DNA from 3 places in the Nonomuraea sp. NPDC001636 genome. Region 1 is predicted to be linked to each of the others. Evidence: riboswitches for the same ligand, from Rfam matches in the RefSeq annotation. Region 1 holds a riboswitch; each other region holds the start of a gene.
The links. A riboswitch is a leader RNA that binds a small molecule or an ion and turns the genes downstream of it on or off. The one in region 1 is predicted to bind cyclic di-AMP.
Positions count from the first base shown of each region.

Region 1 (6,811 bases):
CCACGGCGCCTCGACGATCCTGCTCGTGGACGTCGTCTCGGTGGCCACGACCTACGACGTGCACTTCGTCAAGACGGGCGGTTACGCGCGCGGCGGGGTGCCGCTCTACCTGGTGATCGACCCGTTCCAGCGGCTGGTGACGCTGTTCGGCGGGCCGGGCGGGCCGCGTTACCGCAGCGAGAACGTCGTCTCCCTGGGCGAGCCGGTGTTCCTGCCCGACCCGTGGAACCTCCACGTCGACACCGCGGCCCTGACGGAGGCCGGCGCCTGAACGCCGGCCGTCCGCGCGGGTCTAGCCGATCTTGTGGATCCAGTTGCGGGTGTCGGGACGGGCGCCGTACTGGATGCCGACGAGCTCCTCGCGCACCCGCATCGTCACCGGGCCGGGGGTGCCGTCGGCGATGGTCCAGGAGCGGTCGTCGCCCCTGACCGAGCCCACCGGCGTGACCACGGCGGCGGTGCCGCAGGCGAACACCTCGGTCAGCTCGCCGGAGGCGCAGGCGGACTCCCACTCGTCCACCGAGATCAGCCGCTCCTCGGTCTCCAGGCCGAGGTCGCCGGCCATCTCCAGGATCGACTCCCGGGTGATGCCGGGCAGCAGTGTGCCGGTGAGCGCCGGGGTGACGAGCTTGTTGCCGAAGACGAAGAACAGGTTCATCCCGCCCATCTCCTCGACGTACTCGTGCTTGTGGGCGTCGAGCCAGACGACCTGGTCGCAGCCGTTGTCGACGGCCTGGCGCTGGGCGACGAAGGCGGCGGCGTAGTTGCCGCCGCACTTGGCGAAGCCGGTGCCGCCGGGCGCGGCGCGCGTGTACTCGGTGGACAGCCAGACCGAGACGGGCTTGATGCCGCCGCTGAAGTACGAGGCCGCCGGCGAGGCGATCACCATGTACTTGTAGGTCTTCGACGGGTAGTTGACGCCGAGCCCGGCCTGCGTGGCGAACATGAACGGGCGCAGGTAGAGGCTGTGGCCCTCGGTGGTCGGCACCCACTCCTTGTCGGCCGAGACCAGCAGCTCCAGCGACTCCACGAACGCCTCCTCCGGCAGTTCGGGCATGGCCATGCGCTCGGCCGAGCGGTTGAAGCGGGCGGCGTTCGCGTACGGCCGGAAGGTCGCGATCGAGCCGGAGATCTGCCGGTACGCCTTCAGGCCCTCGAACAGCTCCTGCGCATAGTGGAAGACCGAGGTCGCGGGGTCGAGCGAGAGCGGCCCGTACGGCATGAGCCTGGCGTCGTGCCAGCCCTCGCCGTCGGTGTAGTCGATCGAGATCATGTGGTCGGTGAAGACCTGCCCGAACCCGGGGTTCGCCAGTACCTGCTCCCGCTCGGCCGCGGTGCGAGCGTGGTCGGAATGCTGCACGTCGAAGCTGAGCTTCTGAGCGATGGTCATGACGACGGTCCTTCTCTCTACGAATCTGCGACTCGAAAGCTGATTCTGGTAGCTACTGCCCGCGAGCAGTATTCGTACTTCCTAGTGTCTCGCGATTTGGGATGGCAAGAGGCACTTGGGGGGTTCAATCCCGAAGAACGCGAAAAGCGCCTGGCAGTCCGTGTCCGGACCGCCAGGCGCGTGCGGGGCTAGGCGGTCCTAGCCGGCTACTCGCGCGGCGATGGCGTCGCCGATCTCGCTGGTCGTGCGGCCGGCGCGGCCGGTCACCCGCTCGGCGATGTCGGCGGCCACGGCCTGCTCGACCTTGGCGGCCTCGGCGTGCAGGCCGAGGTGGTCGAGGAGCATGCCCACGGACAGGATGGTGGCGGTCGGGTCGGCCTTGCCCTGACCGGCGATGTCGGGCGCGCTGCCGTGCACCGGCTCGAACATGCTCGGCGAGGTGCGCTCGGGGTTGATGTTGCCGCTGGCCGCCAGGCCGATGCCGCCGGCGATCGCGGCGCCGAGGTCGGTGATGATGTCGCCGAACAGGTTGTCGGTGACGATCACGTCGAAGCGCTCGGGCTGGGTGACGAAGAACATCGAGGCCGCGTCGATGTGGCTGTAGTCGGTGGTGACGTCGGGGAACTCCGCGGCCACGCGGTTGACCGTGCGCTGCCACAGGTCGCCGGCGAAGGTGAGCACGTTCGTCTTGTGGACGAGCGTGAGCTTCTTGCGGGGCCGCGACTGAGCCTTCTGGAAGGCGTAACGCACGACGCGCTCGACGCCGTGGGCGGTGTTCAGCGACTCCTGGGTGGCGATCTCGTGCGGCGTGCCGCGGCGCATGACGCCGCCGGTGCCCGCGTAGAGGCCCTCGGTGCCCTCGCGGACGACGACCATGTCAATGTGCTCGGCGGTGGCGCCGGCCAGCGCGGTCTCGACGCCGGGGAACAGCTTGACCGGCCGCAGGTTGACGTAGTGGTCGAACTCGAACCGGAGCTTGAGCAGCAGGTCGCGCTCCAGGATGCCGGGCGGCACGCTGGGGTCGCCCACGGCGCCGAGCAGGATCGCGTCGTAGCCGCGCAGCTCTTCGAGCACCGCGTCGGGCAGGGTCTCGCCCGTGCGGTGGTAGCGGGCTGCGCCCAGGTCGTAGTGGGTGGGCTCGATCTTCGTGCCCACGGCCTCCAGGACCTTGAGCCCTTCGGCTACGACCTCGGCGCCGATGCCATCCCCGGGGATGACGGCCAGGCGGATGTTACGCGACTCCATGGGCGGTACCTTACCGGCTCGTCTCGGCTGACGAACACATCATCTCAACAACCGGACAATCCGTTTTGGGGGGATTGCGACCTTTTGACCGTTTCGTTAGAGTCCGACGAGCCTAATCCACGCAGCCGCTGCGTGGAGCCGGGGACCCATCTTTCCCCCCGGGGCGAATCGGCCGCGCCTCTCCCCCGAGGAGCACCGCCGTAGGGCTACTTCCAGGCCCGAGCCCGTCAGCTAACCCGGTCGGCCACGTGGAAGGACAGTCCCCTGTCTAGCATCGCCATCCTTGTGGCGGTGGCAGCGGGCGCCGCAGGTCTCATGCCTGCCGCCCCCGCGGCTCCCGCCGCTCCGGCCGCTCCGGCCGCCCCCACCCCCTCCATCACCCTCACCGGCCCCCAGGTGAAACAGGTCCAGGAACGGCACGTGCCGAAACCGGCCTGGAAGGTCGCCCTCGAATACGCCATGGACAAGCGCGGCACCCCGTACGTGTGGGGCGGCGCCAGCGAACGGGGCTACGACTGCTCGGGCCTCATGCTCCGGGCCTACGAGGACGCCGGCATCGAGCTCCCCAGAACCGCCGCGGAGCAGTACGGCGCCTTCTCCAGGAAGATCGCCTGGAACGACCTCAAGCCAGGCGACCTGGTGTTCTTCAGCGGCCTCGGCCACGTCGGCATGATCTCCAAGCCCGGCTACATGGTCCACTCCCCCCACACCGGCGACGTGGTGAAGGAGGAACGCCTGTCGCAGTGGCGCAGGCAGGCCTTCGTCGGCGCGGTTCGCCCCGACCCCAAGGGCGTCAAGCGCTGGGCCGACTACAAGCAGCTCCAGAAGGCCCCCGCCCCCGCCATGCTCACCGCGACCCTGTGACGACGACCTTCCCCGGGGCGTGCCCCTCCTCCTGGTAGCGGACGGCCGCCGGGAGCTCGCCGAAGGGGAAGGTCCGGTCGATGACCGGGGTGACCGCGCCCCGCTCGATCAACCCGGTCAGCGTCAGCAGGTTCGCCCTGTTGCTCCCGCAGCGGACGACGTCCGCCCTGACGATCCGCTGCGGGACGAAGGGCCCCGACGCGAGCGCGGCGAACATGCGTCCGGCCGGCTGCACCCAGCGGCCGGCCGGACCGCCGACCAGCACGTACGTGCCCTTCCTGGTCAGCACGCGGCGGCAGTCCGGCAGCCGGCGGCCGCCCGCCACGTCGAGCAGCAGGTCGAAGCGCCGCCCCGAGGCCGCGAAGTCCTCCTTGGTGTGGTCGATGACGTCGTCCGCGCCGAGCGAGCGCACCAGGTCCGCGTTCCGCCCGCTGCACACGCCCGTGACGTGCGCCCCCAGCGCCTTGGCGAGCTGCACGGCGAACGTGCCCACGCCGCCGGACGCGCCGTTGACCAGCACCTTCTGGCCCGGCTGGAGGCGTCCCTCGTCGCGCAGCGCGATCAGCGCGGTGTTGGCCGCCATCGGCACCGCCGCCGCCTGCTCGAACGACAGGCCCGCCGGTTTGGCCGCCACCTCGCCCTGCCGCAGGCAGACGTACTCGCCGAAGCCGCCCCCCAGCGACATCGCGTACACCTCGTCGCCGGGACGGAACAGCGTGACGTCCTTCCCGGCCGCCTCGACCTCCCCCGCCACGTCGGCCCCGAGGACGGCGATGCGCGGCCGGCGCAGCCCGACCCCGCCGCCCATGACCCGGGCCAGGTAGGGCTCCCCCCGCATGAAGTGCCAGTCGTAGGGCTGCACGGACGTGGCCCGCACCCGGACCAGCACCTCGTCATCGCGCGGCACGGGCCGCTCGACGTCGGTCAGGACGAGCTGGTCGGGCGAGCCGAACGAGCGCAGGACGTACGCCTTCATCGTTTTCTCCCTCGTGCCGCTGATGTGCCGCCAGTGTGGGCGTGACCTGCGCGGACGCTCAACGGTCGAAAGGCGACGGCTCGATGGCCGAAAGTACGACCGACCGCCCGCCGATGGTGCGAACCAGGACCGGCCGTCCGCGCGATGCCCCGGCACGGGCGCGGGCGGCACGCTCTCAGGCATGAGATGGATCGCACCCGCCGGGCTGCTCGCGCTCAGCGTCGTCCCGCTGGTCGCCGGCGCACTCCGGCTGACCGAACTGGCCGCCGGCGCCCCCGTCACGGCGGACAACGCGCGCTTCTTCGCCATGCCCGTGCCGGTGCTGCTGCACATCCCGGCCTCCCTGGTGTTCTGCGTCCTCGGCGCGTTCCAGTTCCAGGCCCGGTTCCGGGCCAAGCGGCCGGGGTGGCACCGCGCTGCGGGGCGGGTGCTGGTGGCGTGCGGGCTGGTCGCGGCGCTGTCGGGGGTGTGGCTGACGCTCTTCTCCGACCTTCCCGCCGGCGACGGGACGCTGCTGGCCGCCTTCCGGCTGCTGTTCGGGACGGCCATGGCCGCCTGCCTCCTGCTCGGCCTGGCCGCGATCCGGCGGCGCGACGTGGCCCGGCATCGCGCCTGGATGACCCGCGGGTACGCGATCGGGCTCGGCGCGGGCACGCAGGCGTTCACCCTGGCGTTCGGGCTCGCCGCCTTCGGGCCGCCCGGCGAGCTCGGCCGGGCGCTGCTCGTCGGCGCGGGCTGGGTGATCAACCTGGCGGTGGCCGAGCGGGTCGTCCGCAGAACCCTTGGAGGTCAGGTGCGTACGCGGTCGGTCTCGTAGGCCCACATGGCGATCTCGACGCGGTTGCGCACGCCGAGCTTGGTCATCAGGCTCGCGACGTGGCTCTTGACCGTGCTGAGCGAGATGTGCAGCTCGCGGGCGATCTCGCTGTTGGTCCGGCCGCGGGCCACGGCGCGCAGGATCTCCTCCTCGCGGCCGGTAAGCGCCTCGACCGGCTGCGCGGGCGCCTCCGTACGCCCTGCTCCGGCGAACGCGGCCAGCAGGCGCGCGGTCACGCTCGGGGCGATGAGCGCCTCGCCGCCGGCCGCCGCGGTCACCGCCTGGGCGAGCAGCGCCGGGCCGGCGTCCTTGAGCAGGAAACCCCTGGCCCCGGCGCGCAGGGCGGCGTAGACGTACTCGTCGAGGTCGAACGTGGTGATCACGACGACCGCCATGGGGTCGGCGACGTCGGGCCCGGCCAGCTCGCGGGTGGCCGCGATTCCGTCGAGGCCGGGCATGCGGATGTCGAACAGGCACACGTCGGGGCGCAGGCGGCGGGCCAGCTCGACGGCCCGCCTGCCGTCGCCGGCCTCGCCGACGACCTCGATGCCGGGCTGGGCGTCGAGGATCATCCTGAGCCCGGTGCGGGCGATCTCCTGGTCGTCGGCGACCAGCACCCGGATGGCCGCCGTCCCCTCCGGGCCGCTTCCCGCGGCCTCCCGCCGGTCGCTCACACCGCCTCCTTCCGCGCTCCCGCGGGCTCCCGCCGGGCGTTCACGCGGGCTCCTTCGGCAGGACGGCGGTGACCGTCCAGCCCCGGTTCGGGTTGGGGCCCGCCTCGCAGGTGCCGCCGAGCAGGGCGGCGCGTTCGATCATGCCGATCAGGCCGTAGCCGGGGGCGGCGACCCCGCCGGCGCGGTCGCCGTCGTCGCTCACGGTCAGGCGTACGGCGACGTCGTCGGCGGTGACCCGGACGGTGATGTGGGTGGCGTGGCGGGCGTGCCGCCGGGCGTTGGTGATCGACTCCTGGGCGATGCGGTAGAGCGCCGCGCCGGCCGAGGGCGGCAGGTCGCCGAGCCCGTCCGCGATCTCCACCTCGACGGCCGGGCCGACGCGCGGGCGTCCGGCGAGCCGCCGCAGGTCGTCGAGGTGGCGGCCCGGGGTCAGCTCCGCCGGCTCGTTCCTGCGCAGCACCCGGACCATGGCCCGCATCTCGGCGAGCGTGCGCGACGCCTCGGCCTCGATCACCCGCAGCGCGTCGGTGGCCGCGCCCGGCTCGGAGGCGGCGGTGGCCAGGCCCGCCTGGGCGCGGATGGCCATGGCCGAGACGTGGTGGGCGACGGTGTCGTGCAGGTCGCGGGCGAGCTGTTCGCGTTCGAGCAGTTTGACCTGGTCGAGCTCGCGCAGCCGCGCGCCGGCCCGGTAGCGGAAGGCGCTGCCCAGCCCGACGGTCGCGACCAGCACGCCGAGCGCCGGGACGACGTCGCCGGGCGCCATGCGTCCGGACACCAGGGACAGACCGACCGCGACCAGCCCGGCCGCCAGCCCGATCACGGCCTCGCGCCCCGAACCCCACCGG
Region 1 covers NZ_JBEOZT010000003.1:382,469-389,279, forward strand. Annotated here, with positions in the region: gene ABT158_RS08890 (Uma2 family endonuclease) at 1-271, shown strand, start outside; gene ABT158_RS08895 (branched-chain amino acid aminotransferase) at 293-1,390, opposite strand; gene ABT158_RS08900 (3-isopropylmalate dehydrogenase) at 1,589-2,635, opposite strand; cyclic di-AMP (ydaO/yuaA leader) riboswitch at 2,735-2,896, shown strand; gene ABT158_RS08905 (C40 family peptidase) at 2,927-3,499, shown strand; gene ABT158_RS08910 (NAD(P)-dependent alcohol dehydrogenase) at 3,483-4,475, opposite strand; gene ABT158_RS08915 (DUF2306 domain-containing protein) at 4,657-5,292, shown strand; gene ABT158_RS08920 (response regulator) at 5,265-5,966, opposite strand; gene ABT158_RS08925 (sensor histidine kinase) at 6,007-6,811, opposite strand, start outside.

Region 2 (6,811 bases), on a different contig from region 1:
CGAGCTCGGCGTCTCCGACATGACGATACGCCGCGACCTTGAGGTGCTGGCCGAGCGCGGGCTGCTGGAGAAGGTCCACGGCGGCGCGACGGCCCTCGGCCCCGGCTCGACCGAGGAGCCCGGCTTCACCGCCAAGTCCGCCCGCCAGCAGCAGGAGAAGGAGGCCATCGCGCGGCACGCGGCCACCCTCGTCCGGCCGGGCACCGCCGTGGCGCTCTCCGCCGGCACCACCACGTGGGCGCTGGCCCACCACCTGGTCGCGGTGGCCGAGCTGACCGTGATCACCAACTCGATCCCCGTCGCCGAGGTCTTCCACCGCAACCCGCGCGCCGACCGCACGGTCGTGCTGACCGGCGGCGTGCGCACGCCCTCCGACGCGCTCGTCGGCCCCGTGGCGGTGGCGGCCATCCGCCGACTGCACGTGGACACGCTCTTCCTCGGGGTGCACGGCATGAGCCTGCGCGCCGGGTTCACCACGCCCAACCTGCTGGAGTCCGAGACCGACAGGGAGCTGGTGGCCGCGGCGCACCGGCTGGTGGTCCCCGCCGACCACACCAAATGGAACACGGTCGGCATCAGCACGATCGCCGAGCTGACCGAGGCCGACGTGGTCATCAGCGACGCGGGGCTGCCCGAGGAAGCACGCACCGAGCTGGCCGAACGGGCCGGAGAACTGATCATCGCGGAGGGCACGCCTTGAAGCGCACCATCACCCACCTGGCAGACGGCCGAGAGCTGATCTACTTCGACCGGCGCGACGACGCCGACCGGAGCGCGATCGACCGGCGGCCGCTCGACCCGCGGCCGGTGGCCTCCGAGCTGCGCTACGACCCGCTGACCGAGGAGTGGATCGCGATCGCCGGCCACCGGCAGACGCGGACGTTCCTGCCGCCGGCCGACGAGTGCCCGTTGTGCCCGTCGTCCGCCACGCGGGCGTCGGAGATCCCGGCCCATGACTACGACGTGGTGGTGTTCGAGAACCGCTTTCCCTCTTTCTCCGGAAATTTTGGGACTTACGGGGATGTCGGCGGCCTGAGTGAGGTGCGGCCGGGTGTCGGACGATGCGAGGTGGTCTGCTTCACCTCCGACCACTCCTCCTCCTTCTCCAGGCTCTCCAACGCCCAGGTCCGGCTGGTCATGGAGGCGTGGGCCGACCGCACGGCCGAGCTGTCCGGCATCGAGGGCGTCGAGCAGGTCTTCTGCTTCGAGAACCGGGGCGAGGAGATCGGCATCACGCTCCCCCACCCGCACGGGCAGATCTACGCCTACCCCTACGTGACCCCGCGCACCAAGGTCCAGCTCGGGGCCGCCGCGCGGCACACGGGTGGCAACCTGTTCGCCGACGTGCTGGCCGCCGAGCAGGCCGCCGGCACGCGGGTGGTGGCCGCCAACGAGCTCTGGACGGCGTTCGTGCCGGCCGCCGCGCGCTGGCCGTTCGAGGTGCACGTGTATCCGCACCGGCAGGTGCCCGACCTGGCGGCGCTGTCGGAGGAGGAGCGGGCCGCGTTCGCGCCGCTGTACACCTCGGTGCTGCGGGCGCTCGACGCGCTGTTCGGGGTGGCGATGCCGTACATCTCGGCCTGGCACCAGGCGCCGGTGCGGTACGGCCGCGAGCTGGCCTACCTGCACCTGGAGCTGTTCAGCATCAGGCGGGCGCCCGGGAAGCTGAAGTACCTGGCGGGCTCGGAGTCTGCCATGGGGGCCTTCGTCAACGACGTGCTGCCGGAGGAGGCGGCACGCATGTTGCGATCACGAATTGATCACTAATTGGTTTCTCATTAAAGTCGCATGACTCGTGATCTACCACTAATATCCCGTTAGACACCGGCCATAACGGTCGTTGTACGCCTAATCCCGGGCGTGTTGCCCGGGAGCCGGGGACCCATCGCATCCGGGGTGAATCCGCGCAAGTGGTAGGGACTGCTCCCGTGCCCGAACCCGTCAGCTAACCCGGCCGGCAGAGGGAGAGGAACAACCACGTGGCGGCTTCGTCCCCCGCGAGTCTTGCCGTCGGTCTCATCACCGCCACCGCCCTGCTCGTCCATCCGGCGGCCGCCACAGTCTCCGGGTCAGCCGCCGTGGCAGCCGCGCCCAAGCCGTCCGAGGCGCAGCTGCGGGCCCAGCTCAAGCAGCTCAACCGCAAGGTCGACAAGCTCATCGAGACGTACAACCTCAAGCGGGTCGAGCTGGCCAAGGCCCAGCAGGCCGCCACCGCGGCCCAGCAGCGGCTCGCCGCCGCCGAGCAGGCGGTGGCCACGGCCGAGCAGCGGGTCGCCGAGATCGCCCGGCTGCGCTACCAGAGCCGCGACGCCTCCCTTCCGGGCTTCATGCTGACCCCGGACGGCGGCGGCGCGGCCGTCCTCGAACAGCTCACCGCCGAGCAGCAGGCGGTCGTGGACAGCGTGGCCAAGGCCCGCGACGACCAGAAGAAGGCCGTCACGGCCGCCGCCACGCTCGCGACGGAGCTGAAGGCAGGCACGGCGGAGGTGGCCGAGCAGCGCGACGACGCCCAGGACGTCATCGACGACATCAAGAAGAAGCTGCAGGACCTCGTGCCGTTCGGGCCGGGCAAGAAGTCCGACGGGAGCTGGGCGCCCGAGCTGCCGTCCGGCTCGGACAACATCACGCCGCGCACCCGGCTGATGCGCGCGCAGGTGCAGAAGAGCTTCTCGCTGCCGTACGAGGTGGGCTGCTTCCGGTCCGGCTCCAGCGGCGAGCACCCGCTCGGCCGGGCCTGCGACTTCATGATGAGCACGGGCGGCACCATGCCGAGCGCCGTCAACAACGCCCTCGGCGACCGCCTGGCCGACTGGGCGCTGAAGAACAAGGCCAAGCTGGGCGTCAAGTACGTGATCTGGAAGCAGCGCATCAACCAGGGCTCGGGCTGGCGCCCGATGTCCGACCGCGGCAGCATCACCGAGAACCACTACGACCACGTGCACATCTCGATGAACTAGCCGCGGACCGGCGGCTCAGCGGATGCCGGCGAGCTTGCCGGGGTTGGTGACCGAGTAGACGGCGGCGATCCGGTCGCCCTCGGGCGTGATGTTCTGCCTGCCGCAGATCCTCGCCGGGCAGCGGCGGCCGGCCGCCGAGAACGACGACGTGGCCGACCTGCGCAGCGCCGGCACGCTGGCCACCGCTCCGGGCGGGCACCCGACCCAGTTGCCGGCGGCCCTGGCGGACACCGTCCTGGACGGGCTCGACGTCACGGCGATCGACTTCGTCCCCGACCCGGCGCAGGCGCCGGCGTTCGTCCAGGCAGCTCCGCCCATGCCGTCGGCGCGCTGCGGGCCCTGCGCCGCGCGGGCGTGCCGCTGCCCGCCGGGACCGACGCCACCCCGTTCGTGCCCGCCCTCGGCGCCGGGCTGCACCGCGAGCTGCGGTTGCTCACCGAGGCCGGGCTCGGCGCCGAGGAGGCGCCGGCCGCCGCGACCAGCGTGCCCGCCCGGCACTTCGGGCTGGCCGACCGCGGCCGGATCGCCCCGGTCTGCGCGCGGACCTGGTGCTGGTCGAGGGCGACGCCACCCGGGACGTCACCGCCGTCGGCGACATCGCCGAGGTCTGGCGTCGCAGCGTGCGCCAGGCCCGGTAGCCCCCGCCCGTGGCGCGCCGGCCGGGTCAGCCGAGCGTGAGGGGGTTGACCAGGTCGGCGTAGACCAGCAGACCGGCCATGATGATCAGCACGAACGCCATCGCGTACGTGAGCGGCAGCACCTTGGCGATGTCGACGTAGCGGGGCTCGGGGCGGCGCATGATCTTGGCGTAGCCGCGCTTGATGCCCTCCCACAGGCCGCCCGCGATGTGGCCGCCGTCGAGGGGCAGCAGCGGGATCAGGTTGAACAGGCCGATCGCCAGGTTGAACCCGGCCAGCAGGCTGACGAAGGTGAACAGCTTGCTCTTGTTGGACATGTCGGAGGCCAGGATCTCGCCGCCGAGCCGGCCCGCGCCCACCACGCCGACCGGGCCCTCGGGGTCGCGCTTGTCGCCGGAGAAGGCGGCGTTCCAGACGCCGACCATCTTCGCCGGCAGGTTGACCATCGAGCCCACGACGCGGCCGGTCAGGTCGCTCATGTAGCCCGGCACCTGCCCGATGCTCTGCTGCTCGAAGACCTGGGAGGGCACGACGCCGAGGAACCCGACGCCCTTGTCGATCTTGGTCTCGTCGGTGGGGTTCGCCATGTCGCGGGCGATGAGGGTGACGTCGAGCGTCATCGGCCTGCCGTCGCGGACGATGCCCAGCTTGACGGGGCCGGCGCCGTGGCCGCGGATCAGGCGGGTGGCGTCCTGCCAGGTCGCGATCTTCTGGCCGTCGAGGGAGACGATGTGGTCGCCGACCTTGACGCCCGCCTTGGCGGCCGGGGTGCGCTCGTCGGTGGGCGCGCACGTCTTGCGCACCTCGGTGGTGGGGATCACGCACGTGTTGGTGTCGGGCGACACGATCGGGGCGGTCTTGGGCAGGCCGATGCCGACCAGCAGGATGCTGAAGAAGATGAAGGCGAGCACGAAGTTCATCGCCGGGCCGCCCGACATGATGATGATCTTCTGCCACCACTTCTTGCGGTAGAAGACGCGGTCCTCGTCGCCGGGCCGCACCTCCTCCATGGCGGCCTCGCGGGCGGTCTCGATCAGACCCTGCCACGGCCCGGTCGACGCGCTCCGCAGCCTGCCGGGAGCGTCACCGGGACGCGGCGGCAGCATGCCGATCATGCGGATGTAGCCGCCGAGCGGCAGCCACTTGATGCCGTACTCGGTCTCGCCCCTGCGGATGGACCAGGCCGTCGAGCCGAAGCCGACCATGTACTGGGTGACCCGGACGCCGAAGATCTTGGCCGGCACGAGATGGCCCACCTCGTGCAGGCCGACGGAGACCATCAACCCCACCAGGAACAGAAGGATCCCGGCGACAAAGAGCCAGTTCATCTACGCGCGCTCCAGGCAGACAGACGGTCTCGACGTTCCCAGACTAGTCGAACTCCGCACATCCCTCGGGCTTGCCCGCACTTTGGTGAATCAACGGACCGCATTGACAGTAAGCGATCAGCCGATCACCCTGGGAGACGATGGAGGGGGACGTCTTGATCCGCATACTCATCGCCGAACACCTGCCCTTGGTGCGACGCGGTCTGCAGGCCACGCTCGAAGCCGAGCCCGACCTGCGGGTGGTCGCCGAGACGGGCAGCCCCGACGGTGTGCTGCCGGCCGCGCGGTCGAGCGCGCCCGACGTCGCGATCGTCGACCTCGACCTGCCCGGCCTGCCGGTCGCCACGCAGCTGACCGAGCAGGTCCCCCGCTGCTCGGTGCTGATCCTCTCCGCCCGGCCGAGCCCCGGCCAGGTGCGCAGGGCGTTCAACGGCAGCGTGCTGGGGTTCATGAGCCTGCGGGTGGCGCCCGAGCGGCTGGCCGAGGGGGTGCGCCAGGTCGCCGCGGGCGGGCGGGCGGTGGAGGCGGAGCTGGCGGTGGCGGCCCTGCAGTCGGCCGCCAACCCGCTCACCCGGCGCGAGCTCGACGTGCTGCGCATCGCGGCGGGCGGGGCGAGATCGACCGAGATCGCCGACCAGTTGTTCCTGTCGGTCGGCACCGTGCGCAACCATCTGTCGCGGATCATGTGCAAGACGGGCGCCCGCAACCGGCTGGACGCCGTGCGCATCGCCAGCGACAGCGGCTGGTTGTAGTGCTGGTCGTGCGGAACCGGACGAGATGACGGGCCCGGTGGAGCCGCGCCGCTCCGCCGGGACCCGAACAGTCGAATGATCTCAGCCCGCCGAACCCGTTGCCAGTGACCGCCATCACGACCTGACCCATGTGAAACGTCACTACGGACGCCAGATCAACACCAGCGCGCAGTCGTCGTTGTGGCCCGAGGACATCGCGTTGACCAGTGCCCTCGCGCCGTCACGGAAACCGGAGGGCAGCAGCCGTTCGGCCTCGCCGAGCAGCCGGTCGAGGCCGGCGTCGATGTCGCGCCCCGGCTGCTCGATCAGGCCGTCGGTGTAGAGCAGCAGGGCGTCGCCCTTGCGCAGCGTGCCGCTGTCGGGCTCGCAGTGGAGGTCGGGCACCACGCCGAGCACCACGCCCTTGGCCGAGGCGACCTGCCAGTTGCCGGTGCCCGAGTCGAGCTTGACGACCGGCGGATGGCCGGCCGAGGTGATCGTGTAGTCGCCGGTGGCGAGGTCGAGGCGGACGTGCACGGCCGTCACGAAGCCCTCGTCGCCGCGCTGGCGGTGGAGGTAGGCGTTGCACGCGGGCAGGAAGTCGTCGACCGAGCCGAGCAGCCCGCCGAACGTGCCCGACAGCAGCAGCGCGCGGGTGCCGGCGTCGACGCCCTTGCCCGAGACGTCGACCAGGGCGATCTCGACGGAGTCGCCGTCGCGCATGGAGACCAGGAAGTCGCCGCCGAACGACGAGCCCCCGGCCTGCTTGAGCACCACCTTGCCGCCCCAGTCCTTGGGCAGCGGGGGCAGCTCGCCCTGGCTCCTGAGCCGGTCGCGCAGCTCCAGCAGCATCGCGTCGCCGCGCAGCCCCTGCACACCGAGCTTGCCCCGGGTACGGGCCATCAGCACGGCGAGCACGGTGGTGAACACGATCGTCACCGTGAGCCCCAGCCCCACCCGCGCCACCCCGAGCGTGGCCGCGACGTAGGTCAGCGCGACGCCCACCGCCACCAGCAGCTTGACCAGGCTGCGCAGCCGCAGCTGCAGCCCGCCGATCAGGGTGACCAGGATGAGCAGCGACGGCGAGAACCACTCGGTGGACACCTTCGCCGCCAGCAGCCCGATGACGAGCGAGAGCACGGTCAGCGTGATGAGCA
Region 2 covers NZ_JBEOZT010000022.1:23,061-29,871, forward strand. Annotated here, with positions in the region: gene ABT158_RS33710 (DeoR/GlpR family DNA-binding transcription regulator) at 1-700, shown strand, start outside; gene galT (galactose-1-phosphate uridylyltransferase) at 697-1,767, shown strand; cyclic di-AMP (ydaO/yuaA leader) riboswitch at 1,836-1,974, shown strand; gene ABT158_RS33720 (VldE C-terminal domain-containing protein) at 1,980-2,957, shown strand; gene ABT158_RS33725 (hypothetical protein) at 2,973-3,455, opposite strand; gene ABT158_RS33730 (M50 family metallopeptidase) at 3,622-4,923, opposite strand; gene ABT158_RS33735 (response regulator transcription factor) at 5,079-5,675, shown strand; gene ABT158_RS33740 (PP2C family protein-serine/threonine phosphatase) at 5,817-6,811, opposite strand, start outside.
Region 2: linked by a shared signal. The riboswitch ahead of ABT158_RS33720 (VldE C-terminal domain-containing protein) and the one ahead of ABT158_RS08905 (C40 family peptidase) in region 1 are both predicted to bind cyclic di-AMP.

Region 3 (6,811 bases), on a different contig from region 1:
CGCGATGAGGACCAGTGAGGTGCCGCACGCGGCCAGGGCCGCGCGTAGGCGTGTGGGCTTCAAGGCCACCTCCGATGGGGCATGACTGGGGGGTTGATCGGAAGGTAAGCCTGGTGACCAGGGCCGTCAATGCTTTCTGTTAGGAAACTTTCTTAATAGTTGCCGTCCGGTCGCGCGGGCGGTCACGACCCGGCCCGGCGCAGGATGAGCACCGCGATGTCGTCGCGCGGCGCGCCGTGCGTGAAGGTGTTCAGGTCGGCGGCCAGGGCCTCGACGGTCCTGGCCGGCGGGTCGCGGGCCCAGGAGCGCAGCCGCTGCTCCAGCGGGTAGAAGGAGCCGTCGCGGTCGCGGGCCTCGGTCACGCCGTCGGTGCACAGCAGCAGCGAGGCCCCGCGCGGGAAGGCGAAGCGCGCGCCGTGGCGCGGCTCGCCCGCCAGCCCGGCCAGGCCGAGCGGCACCTCCGGCTCGCCGAGCCAGAGCTGCCCGGCGTTCCCGCCGTGGATCAGGTACGGCGCGATGTGCCCGCAGTTGACCGCGTCCACCTCCAGCTCCGGGCCGATGTCCAGCAGCAGCGCGGTGACGAACCGCTCGGGCTCGCCGGTGTGCGCGGCGAACCTGTTGTGCCTGATCACGGCGTCCTCCAGGGCGTCGGCCACGCCCATGAGGGAGATCTCGCGGTAGGCCGCCTCCCGGAAGGCGCCCAGCACGGCCAGCGCGGCGCCGATCGCGGGCAGCCCCTTGCCCTGCACGTCGGCGATCATCACCCGGGTCCCGTACGGCGACGGCGCCACCTCGTACATGTCGCCGCCCACCATCGTGTCCTCCTCGATGGGCTGGTAGAGGCCGTCCACGACCACGTCCATCGAGCGCAGCGGCAGCGGCCTGACGAGCTGCCGCTGCAACGCCGCGGCGGCCGAGCGCAACCGGCGGACCTCCTCCTCGCGCTGGATCCGGTAGCTCGCGCCGACCACGCTCATCAGCCCGAACGCCGCGGTGAAGCCGGAGACCTCCAGGTTCGTCCGCAGATTGCCGCCCAAATAGGCGACCGAGGCCGACACCACCGCCAGCACCCACACCGACGCGATCGACGTCTGCAACACCGAGCCCAGACCCGACACGATCGCCGGCAGGAAGATCAGCACCGGCACGAGCTCCGCGCCCCCGCCGGTGAACCTGTCCAGCCCGACCACCAGCACCGTGATCCCGATCAGGCCGACCAGGAACACCGGTGTCGTGAAGAAGGGCCGCCTGTGCCCGCCACCCCAGAGAATCGTCGTTCACCCCCGGTGACCAGCTTCTCCCAAGGCGTCCGTGTTCCGTCCTGCGGCGCGCCGGGCACGGCGAAGGGCCGGCCCCGAAACCCGGGGCCGGCCCCTGAGCTGCGAACTTATCCGAGGCCGTTCTTCATGGCCGTGAGGAGTTCGGCGTTGGTGGTGTCACCGCTGAGCTCCCAGAAGAACGCGCCGCCGAGGCCCTGGTTCTTCGAGTAGCTCATCTTGCCGCCGATGGTGCTCGGCGTGTCGTAGCTCCACCACTGGTTGCCGCAGTAGGCGTAGGCCGTGCCCGCGACCGTGCCGGTGGACGGGCAGCGGGTCTTGATCACCTTGTAGTCCTCGATGCCCTGCTCGTACGTGCCGGGCGCCGGGCCGGTCGCCGTGCCGCCGGGCGCGGCCTGGGTCACGCCGGTCCAGCCGCGGCCGTAGAAGCCGATGCCGAGCAGCAGCTTGGCGGCCGGGACGCCCTTGCTCTTGAGCTTCTGGATGGCGTTGTCGGTGTAGAAGCCGGGGATCGGGATCTTGTCCCAGCTGGTGAGCGGGGAGTGCGGGGCGGTCGGGCCCTGCGCGTCCCAGCCGCCGAAGAAGTCGTACGTCATGACGTTGTACCAGTCGACGTACTGGGCGGCGCCGCCGTAGTCGGCCGCGTCGATCTTGCCGCCGTCGTTGCCGTCGGCGGTGATGGCCGCGGTGACCAGGTTGTTCGCGCCGAAGCGGGAGCGCAGCGCGGACATCACGTTCTTGAACGCCGCCGCGCCGCTGGTGTCACAGGTCAGGCCGCAGGCGTTCGGGTACTCCCAGTCGATGTCGATGCCGTCGAAGACGTCGGCCCAGCGGGGGTCCTCCACCAGCTTGTAGCAGGAGTCGGCGAAGGCCGTCGGGTTCTGGGCCGCCTGGCCGAAGCCGCCGGACCAGGTCCAGCCGCCGAAGGAGAAGAGCACCTTCAGGTTGGGGTACTTCTTCTTCAGCTTGCGCAGCTGGTTGAAGTTGCCGCGCAGCGCGCCGTTGTCCCAGGTGTCGGCGACGCCGTCGACGCTCTCGCCCGCCTGGTAGAAGCGGTCGTAGTCGGCGTAGCTGTCGCCGATCGTGCACTGCCCGTTCTGCACGTTGCCGAACGCGTAGTTGATGTGGGTCAGCTTGGCCGCCGAGCCGCTGGTGTCGATGTTCTTGACGTGGTAGCCGCGCTGGTAGATGCCCCACTGGACGAAGTAGCCCAGCACCTTGTTGCCGCCGCCACCGCCGCCGCCCGTGGTGGTCGCGGTGATCTGGTTGCTGTCGGCCGAGCGGTTGCCCGCCGCGTCACGCGCGCGCACGGTGTAGTTGTAGGAGGTGTTGGCGCTGAGGCCGGTGTCGTTGTACGTGGTGCCCGTGACGGTGGTGACCAGGGTGCCGCCGCGGTAGATCTCGTAGCCGGTCACGGCCACGTTGTCGGTGGAGGCGTTCCAGGCCAGCGAGACGCTGTTGTTGCTGACGCCGGTCGAGCGCAGGCTGCCGGGCACCGTCGGCGGGGTCTTGTCGTCGCCGCCACCGCCGCCGGTGGTCGTCGCGGTGATCTGGTTGCTGTTGGCCGAGCGGTTGCCGGCCGCGTCACGCGCCCGCACGGTGTAGCTGTAGGCGGTGTTCGCGGTGAGGCCGGTGTCGTTGTACGTGGTGCCCGTGACGGTGGTGACCAGGGTGCCGCCGCGGTAGATCTCGTAGCCGGTCACGGCCACGTTGTCGGTGGAGGCGTTCCAGGCCAGGGCCACGCTCGTGTCCGTGACGCTGGTCGAGCGCAGGTTGCCCGGCACGGAGGGCGCGGTCGTGTCGCTGCCGCCGCCACCGGAGACCTTCCACAGCGCCGCCACGTTCGGCGGCTCCCAGCCGGGCTGGGAGGTGTGCGCCTGGAGGCAGACGTAGTCGACGCCGTTGTAGGTGACGACCGTGCCCGCCGTGTAGGCGGTCCACGGGGCCCAGGCCGCCGCGTACGCCACCGTGCTGGTGGAGGCGAGCGCCGGGGCGGCCACGGCCACGGTGAGGGGCAGGGCCAATGCCGCCATTCCCGCCAGGACCTTGCTCAGAATGGTGTGTTTCATGTCGCTCCGACATCCGTTGGGGGGTGTGTGGGGAGTGGGATGGGAGACTTCTGGGGAAACTATTAGGAAAGTTTCCTTTAAGTTGTGAATCGACGGTAGCTTCTGCCTGGGGGAGCGTCAATACGTATCGGTCAGGTGTCCGTAATCGTGCCGGTCAGACCCCGGATGCGCCCGTTCACGAGGGGATAACGGTTCAGGAACGGGGGCTGACGGCGGGGTGAGCCGTGGCTCAGCATTGGAGCGTGGCAGGAATCTCCGCCTGGCGGCGGACGCCCACGCGACGCGGGCCCTACGTGGTCCGCGCGGTCGCGGAGTTACGGTCCTGGCCGTCGCTGAACGTCAGCGGCACCGGTCAGCAGGTCGCCTTCGCCGTACACGGAACCGAGATCCTGCGCCTGGCCGGCCGGGACGAGATCCACGTACGGCTCACCGCCCCCGCCATCGGCCGCCTGGAGCCCTATCTGCGGGCGTGCGACCAGGTCCATGCCTGCCGCGACCGCGCCTGGGTCGCCGTACAGGTCGACGCCGAGCCCGATCTGGAATTGTTGCTGGCGCTCACGAGCGTGGCGATAAAGGCGCACGTGGCGTGAACCGATTCGGTGCGTAGCGTCTCTCCCACGCAGCGTCGAATTCATTGCCGTGATTTGCCCGGGAATTACTCGCCGGGTAGCTTGGTTGTACACAGCCGAACGGGGAGTCGTCCCAGGTAGGGATGGCATTGCCTGGGAATTACCCAAGCGGGACCCGTGTTGTACAGAATCGATGCGGACATCACCGCATCCGGGCGTCGCACATATACCTTCAGGCCCTTTCCCGGGCCCGGGAAGACGATGCGTCAGCCCTTTGCCTGACCAAGAGACCGCTGAATCCGCCTGTGCGCGGAACCGGGGACCCATGTGTCCAATGGGGTGAATCGGCGCCGAGTGCCGTAGGGCAGCTTCCCGCCCGAACCCGTCAGCTAACCCGGCAAGCGGCACGGAAGCACAAGGAGTAACACCCTCATGGCCAAGCACCGTCTTCACCGTGCCTACAAGCTCGACCTCGCCAAGATCGCTCTCGGCACGACCGCCGTCGCCGGCGTGCTCGGCACGCACGCGGCAGTGAACGCCGACACCACCGCCACCGCCCACACCGCCACCCAGACCGCCAAGGTCGCCGGCGTGGCCGCCCAGCCGCGCGTCGCGCAGAACAGCGCCGCCGACGAGAGCGCCAAGGGCAAGGTCAACGTCACCGCCGCCCAGGTGCTGGCCACGGCCCGCGCCCAGGTCGGCACCTCCGAGGACGCCAACGGCGGCGGCACCAAGTTCCAGAAGTGGTACGCCGACTCCCAGCGCGCCGCCGAGACCGCCGCGCGTGACGGCGGCAACCGCGCCATGTACCTGAACGCCCCCTGGTGCTCGATGTTCGTCTCCTGGGTCGGCGAGCAGACCGGCGCCCGCCCGCAGGTCGGCTGGGACGCCTACACCGTGACCCACGCCAAGTGGTTCGCCGCCAACAACCGGTGGGGCACCGAGGCCAAGCCCGGCGCCGTCGTCTTCTTCTCCTGGAGCGGCAGCAAGAGCCTGAGCGACATCCAGCACGTCGGCTTCGTCGTCAAGGACAACGGCGACGGCACGATCTCCACGATCGAGGGCAACACCGGCAACGGCAAGGTCGAGCAGCGTGTCCGGCCGACCTCGCAGGTCGTCGGCTACGGCTACCCGTCCTACGCCGCCTGACCCTTCCGAGCCAAGAGCGCATTCCCTGCGGGGAGTGCGCTCTTTCGCGTTTCAGGGCCGCCGGTGCCGGTGGACCAGGGCCGCCGCGGCCTGCCCGGCCGAGCGGGCCGCGCCCGGCTCCTCGGAGATCATCGCGGTGACCGTGGCGCCGTCGATCAGGGTGAGCAGCTGCTCGGCGAGCAGGCCGGGGTCCCCGGCGCCCGCCTCCTCGGCGAGCGAGCGCAGGTAGGCGCGCAGGCGCTCCTTGTGCTCGCGCACCGCCGTACGGACGGCGGCCGAACCGGCGCCCAGCTCGGCGAAGGCGTTGGCGAACCCGCAGCCGCGGAAGTCGTCCTCGGCGAACCAGCGTTCCAGCCACGCGAAGACCGCCGGGATGCGGTCGCCGGCGTCGGCCACGTACGCGGTGAGCGAGGCCATCCAGCGTTCGTCGCGCCGCCGCAGATAGGCCACGACCAGCGCCTCCTTCGACGGGAAACACTGGTAGAGGCGTTTCAGCGAGACGCCGGAGGCGGCCCGGATCTCGTCCATGCCGACCGCCTGCACGCCGCGGCGGTAGAACAGGTCGCCCGCGGCGTCCAGCAGCCGCTGCTCGTGATCCATGACACCCCTCCAGGTGCTTGCCGCGGAGAACGATCGTTCTCTACGCTAGCGCACAACCCGGGAGAACGACCGTTCTCTCGATCGGAGAGGACAGCCCATGACCCGCCCGCCCGTCCCGCCGTTCACCGATGAGACCGCCCGGATCAAGGTCCAGGCCGCCGAGGACGCCTGGAACACCCGCGACCCCGACCGCGTCGCGCTCGCGTACACCGAGGACTCCGTGTGGCGCAACCGCGGCGAGTTCGTCACCGGCCGCGCCGAGATCGCGGAGTTCCTGCGCCGCAAGTGGGCCCGCGAGCTGGACTACGCCCTGCGCAAGGAGCTGTGGGCGGTCACCGGCGACCGCATCGCCGTCCGCTTCCAGTACGAGTCCCGCGACGCCGCCGGCCAGTGGTGGCGCAGCTACGGCAACGAGCAGTGGGAGTTCGACGCCTCCGGACTGATGCGCCGCCGGGAGGCCAGCATCAACGACGTCGCCATCGCCGAGGAGGAACGCCGCATCTTCGGCTCCCGCCCGCCGTCCGAGCACGGCGTGGACGTCCTCGGCATCCGCCACGCCGAGATCGCCGGGGTAAGGTCGGAAGGCCGATCGTAGGAGGTCTGACATGGCGGTCTTGCTGCTGGGCACCCTCGACACCAAGGGGGAGGAGTACGCCCTCGTCCGCGAGCTGATCATCCGGGCCGGCCAGGGCGTCGTCCTCATGGACACCGGCGTCATGGGCGCCCCCGCGCTGGCCGCCGACGTCCCCGCCGAGGCCGTCGCGCGGGCCGCGGGCACCGGCCTCGACCGGCTCAGGAGCGCCGGCGACCGCGGCGCCGCGCTCGCGGCCATGGCGGCCGGGGCCACCGCCCTGGCCAAGGACCTGCACGCCCGCGGCGAGCTGAGCGGCGTGCTCGCGCTCGGCGGCAGCGGCGGCTCCTCCATCGCCGCCGCCGTCATGCGGGCGCTGCCCGTCGGCCTGCCCAAGCTGCTCGTCTCGACCATGGTCAGCGGCGACGTCTCGGCCTACGTCGGGGAGACCGACGTGACGCTCATGTACAGCGTCGTCGACGTCGCGGGCGTCAACTCCGTCTCCCGCCGCATCCTGACCAACGCCGCCGCCGCGATCAGCGCGATGGCCGCCTCCTACGACGCCGGCGCCGAGCC
Region 3 covers NZ_JBEOZT010000004.1:307,404-314,214, forward strand. Annotated here, with positions in the region: gene ABT158_RS11125 (chitinase C-terminal domain-containing protein) at 1-63, opposite strand, end outside; gene ABT158_RS11130 (PP2C family protein-serine/threonine phosphatase) at 183-1,226, opposite strand; gene ABT158_RS11135 (glycosyl hydrolase family 18 protein) at 1,388-3,346, opposite strand; gene ABT158_RS11140 (luciferase domain-containing protein) at 3,589-3,936, shown strand; cyclic di-AMP (ydaO/yuaA leader) riboswitch at 4,197-4,333, shown strand; gene ABT158_RS11145 (CHAP domain-containing protein) at 4,348-5,064, shown strand; gene ABT158_RS11150 (TetR/AcrR family transcriptional regulator) at 5,116-5,664, opposite strand; gene ABT158_RS11155 (nuclear transport factor 2 family protein) at 5,762-6,259, shown strand; gene ABT158_RS11160 (Tm-1-like ATP-binding domain-containing protein) at 6,270-6,811, shown strand, end outside.
Region 3: linked by a shared signal. The riboswitch ahead of ABT158_RS11145 (CHAP domain-containing protein) and the one ahead of ABT158_RS08905 (C40 family peptidase) in region 1 are both predicted to bind cyclic di-AMP.